3 regions of the Paenibacillus sp. FSL k6-2145 genome follow, and region 2 is predicted to be linked to each of the others. Evidence: riboswitches for the same ligand, from Rfam matches in the RefSeq annotation. Region 2 holds a riboswitch; each other region holds the start of a gene.
What was found. A riboswitch is a leader RNA that binds a small molecule or an ion and turns the genes downstream of it on or off. The one in region 2 is predicted to bind S-adenosylmethionine.
Positions count from the first base shown of each region.

Region 1: another riboswitch for S-adenosylmethionine. It lies ahead of mmuP (S-methylmethionine permease); the one in region 2 lies ahead of metA (homoserine O-succinyltransferase).
Region 3: another riboswitch for S-adenosylmethionine. It lies ahead of NZ043_RS03895 (methionine ABC transporter ATP-binding protein); the one in region 2 lies ahead of metA (homoserine O-succinyltransferase).

Region 1 is NZ_CP150267.1:1,158,818-1,162,103, forward strand. It holds partial or broken gene mmuM (homocysteine S-methyltransferase) at 1-361, opposite strand, end outside; gene mmuP (S-methylmethionine permease) at 360-1,772, opposite strand; SAM riboswitch class I at 1,865-1,966, opposite strand; gene NZ043_RS05265 (Ger(x)C family spore germination protein) at 2,037-3,239, opposite strand; gene NZ043_RS05270 (spore germination protein) at 3,236-3,286, opposite strand, start outside.
Region 2 is NZ_CP150267.1:4,086,892-4,090,177, reverse strand. It holds gene NZ043_RS18265 (PLP-dependent transferase) at 1-809, opposite strand, end outside; gene metA (homoserine O-succinyltransferase) at 834-1,751, opposite strand; SAM riboswitch class I at 1,988-2,111, opposite strand; gene corA (magnesium/cobalt transporter CorA) at 2,563-3,286, shown strand, end outside.
Region 3 is NZ_CP150267.1:881,908-885,193, reverse strand. It holds gene NZ043_RS03905 (heme A synthase) at 1-338, shown strand, start outside; gene NZ043_RS03900 (Cthe_2314 family HEPN domain-containing protein) at 536-1,252, shown strand; SAM riboswitch class I at 1,389-1,530, shown strand; gene NZ043_RS03895 (methionine ABC transporter ATP-binding protein) at 1,656-2,690, shown strand; gene NZ043_RS03890 (methionine ABC transporter permease) at 2,691-3,286, shown strand, end outside.

The sequences.
Region 1 (3,286 bases), 2.9 Mb from region 2:
TAAGCCGACCTGTCGAGCTTTCTCTCCCTACTAAACCGTCCTGCACTTCTGCCCACACGTCATCTCTCGCCTGTGCAGCCAGTTCCACCGTCTTGCGGATCAGCTCCAGTGCTGCCTGTTCATCAATCCCTCTCTTGCGGAAACCATCCACCGTCGCCTGATAACTGGATGTAATCGCACAGTCGGCTCCTGCTCGAAAATAATCTGCATGGACCTGAACAATAACATCCGGATTCTCAAGCAACACACGAGCAGACCATAGTGGATCATCGAGATCACATCCATGCTGTTCAAGTTCCGTTGCCAGCGCTCCATCCAGAATCATGACCGGATGTTCACGCAGGATCTGTTCTATGGGGTTAGTCTGTTGTGCTTGCGTCATGTACTTGTCCTCTTTTCTTATTCACACGTTCTGTCAGATAATAAGCAGCGTAACATACTGCGATAAACGGAACCCCACAATACAGCGCAATTCGCTGTGTCGGGTCAAAGGCAATACCTATGCATGAAGCCAGGCATAATATAAATGAAACAATTGGTACCACCGGATACAGTGGTGTGCGGTAGACCAGATCTTTGACCGCATGTCCTTCCCGGATATATTGTCTGCGGAACATGTATTGGGAGGCACTGATGCTCATCCATACCGCAACGACAGCCAGACCTGAGATGGAGACCAGAGTAATATACACGGTACCTGGTGCAATGATGCTGGACAGCAAAGCTAGTGCACCACCCACCATACTGATCAGAAGTGCATTCAGCGGTACCCCGCGTTTGGTCAGTTTGGCAAACCACGGAGAGATTGTTTTTTTATCAGCCAGAGACCAGAGCATCCGTGAAGATGCATATAGGCCCGAATTGGCAGCAGAGAGAATCGCCGTTAGAATAACAAAGTTCATAATGTCTGCTGCATAGGGTACTCCCACCCGCTCCATTACCGCTACAAACGGACTTTCCAGTACACTGGCATCCGACATGGGCAGCAAGGCCGACAAGATAACAATCGTTCCGATGAAGAAAATAACCAAACGCCACAGCGTTGTATGAATAGCCTTTGGTATCGTCTTTTCCGGATTCTCCGTCTCACCGGCGGCAATGCCGATTAACTCGGTGCCTGAGAAGGCAAAGTTTACAGCAAGCATAGTCATCAATATCGCTGTAGCCCCATGAGGGAACCACCCGGATGCGGTAATATTTGATAGAAATGGAGCCGGTTCAGAATCCGCCATGGGAATGATACCAAACATGGCTGCGCCACCGATAATAATGAAGATTACGATAGTCACTACTTTTACAGATGAGAACCAGAACTCGGATTCCGCAAATAATTTCACTGTTAAAGCGTTGAACAGAAAGATCATCAGTGCAAAGAGCGCACTCCATATCCATACGTTGACCGATGGGAACCAGCGCTGCATCAGCAATCCGGCGGCTGTGAATTCGGAGCCAAGCGCAACAGTCCAGGTTAACCAGTATAACCAAGCCACCGTGTAGCCTGTTGCCGGTCCGATATATTTGGCTGCATAACTATGAAATGCTCCCGTCTCTGGCATATGAACAGACAGTTCACCAAGACAGAGCATCACCAGATATACAACAATGGCTCCGATCAGATAGGACAGAATGGTTCCCAGTGGTCCCGCTTGCTGAATGGTGTAACCTGAGCTGAGGAATAATCCCGTTCCAATGACTCCTCCTAGAGAGAGCATGACCACATGCCGTGCCTGCATTTTCCGCTGAAAATGCCCTTTGTCGTTGTTGTTCTCCATACCTGCTGCTCCCCTACTTCTTCATCCAGAAAAAACAAAAAAGACCCACTCTGCCTAAAGAGTGCGCCGTTACTGACAAATAAAAACAAACGCTCCTATCTATCAGGCTTTCACCCGCTGGAATTAGCACAGTATCCTTCAGATCTGTTGCTGAGGTTTCTAAGGGCCAGTCCCTCCACCTCTCTGGATAAGAAAATGATTTTTTATAAATATAGCGATCTATCATGAATGTGTCAACATTTAAATAATAAATGGCACACCTCGCTATTCGGTGGAAGACCCCGGATTGGTGATGGTGGTCTTTACCTCATACGTGATCGGCACGGTGCTAAAAATTTTATCCCAATCGTCTTTGACTTTTTTCCATGTTTTGGGTTCTTTGATACGCAAGCTATCCCGAAAATCCGCAACATCTACTTTATAGGTATGCTGAAGTTTGTATAACACCTGTCGAATCTGTTGTTCGGCCAGTTCAGCAAATTCTTTTTCCAATTCTCTGAGATAAGCACCTTTTTCCTCTTCCTCGGGAGCACGCCAATCCTCCATCAACCAACCTTCGGATTCAGTCTTCACATGGAATGAAATATCATCGCCAACCACTTTTGGAATTATTTTTGTTTTTTTCTTTTTCATTTCATATACCACGGTGAATCCCGCTTTATTGTATGTCTTCAAGATGCCTCCTTTTTCTTTAGGTCTGATCCACGATAGCCCTTCTAGATCCGTTTGGCTGAGTTCCCCGATGAATTTGGTCGTTTTCCCATCAAAGATACTGGCACCGGAGAATTTGTCCTCTCCATTGGAGTTCAGTACATTTTGGAGCAAGAAGCTGGAACCAGATTGCATTTGTGCATCTAATTTGGAGAGTAGAACGGGGTCCAGGATTTTATTGGACAAGTACGAATTACCGGTAATGCCTGTAAGATAAAATGCTGGAATCCGGGAAGGATCATCTGAAGTCAGTACATCAACAGCGCGATGATGGCTAATCAACACCAGACAGTTAGGGCGAATATCGTTATCCCGAAGTACAAAATCCAGCAACTGATCCAGACCATACTTTTTGGCAATATCCTTGGACACAACGATGACCTTCAGATGATGTCCGATGAGCGGGTGATCTCGCCTCAGTGCAAACTGACGAAAGATTTGCAGCAAGGAATCTCCGGTAAGCTGTTCATTGGAATAGGACGTTTTACCAGAAGAAGGCGAACCGGATTGTTGGCTCTTTTGACTGCTGGAATTACCGGGAGCAATCTGTACCGTGGCCGTCAAATTGTTCTGCTTGGAATACGCTCCTCCCTGATTAGCAATGTCTTTCTCAAATTCCGTCTCTTTGCCGATATCGATCCCAAGACCGACGTAGACACTTAGATCCTCTATCTCCCGACTGCTCCAACATCCGGATATCGTTAAGAGAATGCATAATACAGTGGCTAAGCGTAACAACATACGGAATGTAATCATGCATGCTTGCCTCCTTTTTTGCGAATCAGACTTAACAACAGTAGTAC
Region 2 (3,286 bases):
AGCAAGTATTTAGCAATAGTAAGTGCATTGTGCTCATGACGCTCCATGCGAAGAGCCAGCGTTTTCATACCTTTCATCAACTGGTAGGAGTCACTTGGAGACAATACCGCTCCAATGGAATTATGCAGGAACGCCATCTCTGCAGATAACGCTTCACCTTTGGTAATAATTAGTCCGGCCAACACATCATTGTGTCCGCCCAGATATTTGGTAGCGCTATGAATGATGATATCGGCACCCAGTTCAATCGGACGTTGGAAAAATGGAGTCAGCAACGTGTTGTCAACAATAGTCAACAGGTTGTAACTTTTCGCCCAGGAAGCAACGGCTTCCACATCGGTGATCATCATCAGTGGATTGGTTGGTGTCTCAATAAATACAGCTTTTGTATTCGGCTGACGAACCTTCTCCAGTGCTGCAAGGTCATTCGTGTCCACATAACTTGCCGTTACGCCGAAACGGGACAGAATACGTTCCAGCAGACGATAGGTTCCACCATACAGATCCAGCGATACAATCAGATGATCCCCTTGACCAAACATGGCAAAAATCGTTTGCAGCGCGGCCATTCCCGAGCTACAGGCAAACCCTGCATCACCAGACTCCAGCGCTGCGGCCGCTTCTTCCAATACTTTACGGGTTGGATTAGTCGTACGAATATAATCAAACCCCGTGCTTTGTCCAAGCTTCGGGTGGCGAAACGCAGTGGATTGATAGATCGGAAAGTTAATGGCGCCTGTTACCGGTTCATTGATGGACCCAATTTGTGCTAAGCGGCTTTCGATTTTCAACTTGTTGTTGTCTTCCATTGCTGCATCCTCCTGTAATCTCGATTAGATTTGCGGGCCAATATCGTAAGGTGTTTCTTGATACACATAGTAATTGAGCCAGTTAGAGAATAATAAGTTGGCATGAGCGCGCCAAGTAGCCGGTGGCACACGGGAAGGATCATCATTCGGATAATAATGTCTAGGCAATGCGATATCCAACCCTTTGGCTGCATCCCGGTCATACTCCCACTTTAATGAGAACGGGTCATACTCGGCATGTCCTGTGGCAAAAATCTGTTTGCCGTCTTTGGTAGCAACCAGGAAGATCCCCGCTTCCTCGGATTCAGCCAAAATCTCTAAATTCTCATTCTTTTCAATATCTTCGCGTCTCACTTCCGTATGACGGGAATGTGGAACGTTGAATACTTCATCGAATCCACGCAACAACGGAACATGTGGTTTATTGATGGTATGCGGGAAAACGCCAAAACACTTTTCATCCAGTGCAACCTTAGGTACGTCAAAATGATGGTATAAACCTGCCTGGGAAGCCCAACATATGTGGAGGGTTGAAGTCACATTGGTTTTAGTCCATTCAAAGATCTCTTGGATTTCATTCCAATAGTTCACGTCTTCGAAATCCATCTGTTCCACCGGAGCACCCGTAATAATCATTCCATCGAAACGGCGGTGCTCAATCTCATCAAAGGTTTTATAGAACAGATCCAAATACTCCTGAGACGTATTCTTCGACGTATGGGATTTGGGATGTACGAGAACAACATCTACCTGAATAGGCGTGTTTCCCACCAGACGAAGCAATTGTGTTTCGGTCGTTTCCTTTGTGGGCATCAGGTTTAATATAGCGATACGGAGTGGACGAATATCCTGCTGATATGCAGAAGTTTCATCCATGACGAAGATATTCTCTCCTTCAAGTACTTCTTTTGCTGGTAGAGTATCGGGTATTTTGATTGGCATAGTAAGTCTAACTCCTCCTTTTGCATAGATAGATGCAGCCACCCCTGGCTTGATGTCTTCACATCAATACAGGTATAGACTGCCTTGAGCTTGTAAAAACATTGAATTGCTCTTTCATCCAACGTTACAAACAACCTCAAGTTCCTTAGCGAAAATCACTGCTGAGAAGTCGGGGCATATAACAAAGACCTTCCTCGGATTTCGAGAAAGGTCATATGTAAAAAAGATATGCGCCTCTCTCATCTCTCAGTTACAACAGTGCCACTTGACACTTAGTCGCTGCAAGAATTAGCACCGTGCGGTATACCGCCGGTTGCCGGGTTTCATCGGGCCAGTCCCTCCACCTACTCTTGATAAGATTTCGCTGTATTAGATTGTAATTAAATATGGTTCACCGTCTACTTTATTACATTAATGCCCTCACGTCAAGATGCAGTTCGATGTCTGCTTCCCAGATCGGAACCGTTCATCATCCGTTGTCATACACTGCCTCAGGGCGCGAAATAGACACATTTTTGCGCTTGAAAGCACCTTGTACCAGCGGTATACTAAACAAGGTGTTATAAACCCTTATGTGAGAGGTGACATATTAAATGGATGGCGACCCGAGGCCTGACTGGCAGCCGAATTCCGACAAACTGCATAGAGAATTGACATCAGCATGCCGGCAGCGGGACGTGACTTCCGTTTGATTATATAGTGAACGCAGCCCTGATCTCCAGGCTCCGCTGCCGACCGGCTGATTTGTTCTTTTTGCGCCCATAATGATAATATCCGCCAAGTTGGCGGGTGCAGAAGGAGTAGATTAACGATGAAAATCCGGTTGGTAAACAACGGTGTATTTATTCCGGTGGACGACATTCAGCAGGCGCTGACTCCACCAGCGGAAGGGTTTTACTGGATTGATGCAGACGTAGACGATTTGGCGGTACTTCAGCCGCTGTTCTTGATGCATGATCTGGCTGTGGAAGACTGTCTTAGTGACGAAGAACAACGTCCGAAGATTGAAATTTATGAGAACCATTATTTTATTGTGATTAATAGCATCCGTTTCGATGATGAAGAGATATTTCTACGTGCGGTGAACTTATTCCTCGGCAGACATTTCATTATTAGTGTTACGAAGCAAAAGGTCAGCGAATTGCGCACACTGAAACCAATCCTGTGGGAACAGGAAATCAGCACACCGGATCGTCTGTTGTATTTGCTGGTTGACTTGATCGTTGATAATTATTTCACCGTAGGTGACCGAATTGAAGCACGGATTGAGAAGCTTGAGGAAGACATTCTGATGCACACCAAAAAGTCACATCTGAATGAAATTATCGGGCTACGCAGTGAGATTCTGTGGCTCAAGAAAGTGCTCGGACCTCAGAAAGAGGTCATTAACACCCTGAACAAAAAAGATCTGCGTCTCATTGATGATCAACTGCAAAAGTATTTCAGTGACATCTATGAGAATGCTGTAAAAATATCTGAAACCTTTGAGACTTATCGCGACCTGATGGGCAACTTGCGAGAAGCCTACCAATCCA
Region 3 (3,286 bases), 3.2 Mb from region 2:
ACGGGCAGATTATTCCTGAGCTTTCGGGTGGGGTAGCGGTTGCTTTTGCTCACCGTGCAGCAGCTGCGTCGCTTGTGATTGTTATTGCAATTCTGGGTCACTTCGCTTACCGTAATCATCCGGACAACAAGGAAATGCGCACCCTTGGCGTAGTATCCGTTATTCTCATCCTGATGCAAGTCGTGATTGGTATTTTCATGATGGTGACAATGAATCGTCCGGAAGTATACATGTTCGTAGCTCTCGCACATATGCTGGATATCGCCATATTGTTCGGAGTCTTAACGTATATGAGTTTCCTGGTGTACAAGCTGCATCGTCCGGTTAATCGGATCTAAGATATAGATTCATTCATTTTTTAAAAGGAATTGGGCTAAATAAAAGTCCACCATCCAGTGATGTACATCATTGGACAGGTGGACTTTGTTTGATGTCAGGTGGATCAGGGCAACCTATGGCAAGCAGCAATTACACGGAATGGATGATGTGTTAACGGTGATGAAATCTTGTTGATTTGGAAAAGAGGAGGTTAGATATGCTGCGAACGTTGCTGGGGGAAAAACCGCGTATCAATGAAGGTAAATTAAAGGCAGCGATGGACGCAATGGCGCATACGCTTGAGCTATTTCAGCGCCAAATGCATGTGGACCATGATCCCACGCATGACTATCGGAAACTGTATGTGTGGACCCAGGGGCTCATCTCCTCACTGGATGAACTGGAGCAAAGCTGCTTCGCTGCTGCTCATTTTCGCAAAAAGGTGGTTGCAGGTTCAACGGATGATATGACGCCGGCTGAAAAAGCCGAGTATGCTCGGTATGTGTATTTCTACAAAGATGGCTTCATTCGCTGCTTTGCCATTCTGGATAAAGTTGGCACCGTCTTAAATGAAATATTCCAACTGAATACTTCAAATACCAAAGCGCATTTTTCCTATTTTACTGTGTTAAGGCAGTTCGATTATGCGAGGGAGCATCATGATCTTGCATTGCGATTGATTCAGATCAAGGACTCTTATCGGGAGCCGATGAGCAAGCTGCGCAAACGTCGTAATATGGAAATTCACTACATGAACTCCGAAATGCACGATGACCTGTGGCAGTTACACCAGACCTTGCAAGGTAAAGTGAAGTTGGAGGATCTGAATCAGCATGTACAGGAAATGCGTCAGGGCGTGGATATGGTCTGTGAAACGTTAACAGCCTCTTATAGTTATATCAATAATATATGGAAAAGAAATAATTCCCTTTGACAAATCGGAATACTTGGAATATACTGAGTTTCAATTAGAATGTTACAGTGACAAAGAATGAATTGATATTTCAAAAGTTACGTTCACATTATAAAGCATGAACTACATGAACTTATAAAATCCTACAACAACATATTTCTTATCGAGAGCGGCGGAGGGACAGGCCCGATGAAGCCCGGCAACCGATTTGTAACGACATGATGGATGTATCATTCGTTATAGATGTTAGGTGCTAATTCCTACAAAATGGTGCAAAGCACGATTTTGGCAGATGAGAAGGTATAATCTTTCACGTGAAGAGCCCTCTTTGTATCTGCAAAGGGCTCTTTTTTGTACTTTAAGGGGAGTTTTCCTTTAGATCGGGTAAAGATACATGTAGGTGGTTGGAAAGGGGCAAGTGCGATTGATTGAATTAAAAGGTTTAACGAAAACGTACGGCAAAGGGAAAAAATCTACAACAGCGTTATCCGAGCTGAATTTGAGCATCCAAAAGGGTGAAATCTACGGCGTGATTGGCCATTCCGGAGCGGGCAAAAGTACATTGATTCGCTGTATTAATTTGTTGGAACGCCCTACGGAGGGGGAAGTATGGGTTGATGGGATCAACCTGACTGAACTGAGCAAAACCGAATTGCAGCAACAGAGACGCAAGATCGGGATGATTTTCCAACACTTTAATCTGTTATCCTCGGCAACGGTATATGACAATGTAGCTTTTCCACTAAAACTTGTGAATACACCCAAGGAAGCCATTGATCGCAAAGTGAAGGAAATGCTCAATCTGGTTGGTCTGGAGCACCATAGCAACAAATATCCAGCTCAATTATCGGGTGGACAGAAACAACGTGTAGGGATTGCGAGAGCACTTGCGAGTGATCCGAATGTACTTCTCTGTGATGAGGCTACTTCAGCACTTGATCCGCAGACGACAAATTCAATCCTGAAGTTACTGCTCGACATTAACGAAAAGTACAACCTCACGATTGTGCTGATTACACATGAGATGCATGTCATTCAGAACATCTGTGACAAAGTGGCTGTCATTCATCAAGGAGGGATTGTGGAGCAAGGACCTGTAACAGAAGTGTTCCTGAAGCCACAACATGCCATTACACGGGACTTCATGATGCGTGACCATGAAGCTGGACTTGCTCTGGAAGAGACCGCTCTGGCAAATGCAGGCGTTGAATTGCAGGCAGGTGTTGCTTCCAAACTTGTGAAGATATCCTTTCTGGGTAACAAAACCTATGAAGCGATTTTGTCTAGAACGGTACGTAAGACAGGCGTGGATTTTGCCATCCTGCAAGGTACAATCTCAACGATCAAACAGGTTCCTTATGGACAGCTGACCGTTCGGTTCGAGGGTGATTCCATTGCGATTGATCGGACGATATCAGAATTAACCGCTGAGGGACTTGATGTGGAGGTGCTTCGTTAGATGGATTTTTCAACAGTTCGCTGGGAAGAGGTTGGTAAAGCTTCCATTGAGACACTGCAAATATTGGGTGCATCAGGCTTGTTTACCGTAATCTTTGGTTTACCGCTCGGGGTGCTGCTGTTCATGACAGCCCGATCTGCTTCAACCAAATCACGGGTGGTGTACATTATACTGTCCCTGATTGTTAATATTTTGCGATCGATCCCATTTATCATATTGATTGTTGCTATTATTCCATTCACTCGTTCGCTCGTCGGTACAGCTACAGGGGTGCTTGGTGTTATACCACCTTTGGTTATTTCGGCAGCTCCTTACTTCGCTCGACTGGTAGAGACAACAATGCGTGAAGTCGATCGGGGTGTCATTGAAGCGGCACAGTCGATGGGGGCATCGACCGGACAGATTGTAAGACGAGTGTTACTGCCTGAGGCACTGCCTGGACTGCTTGCTGGTATAACGATCACCATTGTTACGCTTGTATCGTATACGGCGATGGCAGGCATGGTTGGTGGTGGAGGTCTGGGAACGCTGGCAATCAACTATGGGTATTATCGTTATCAGAATGAAATTATGATCATTTCCGTTGTATTTATGGT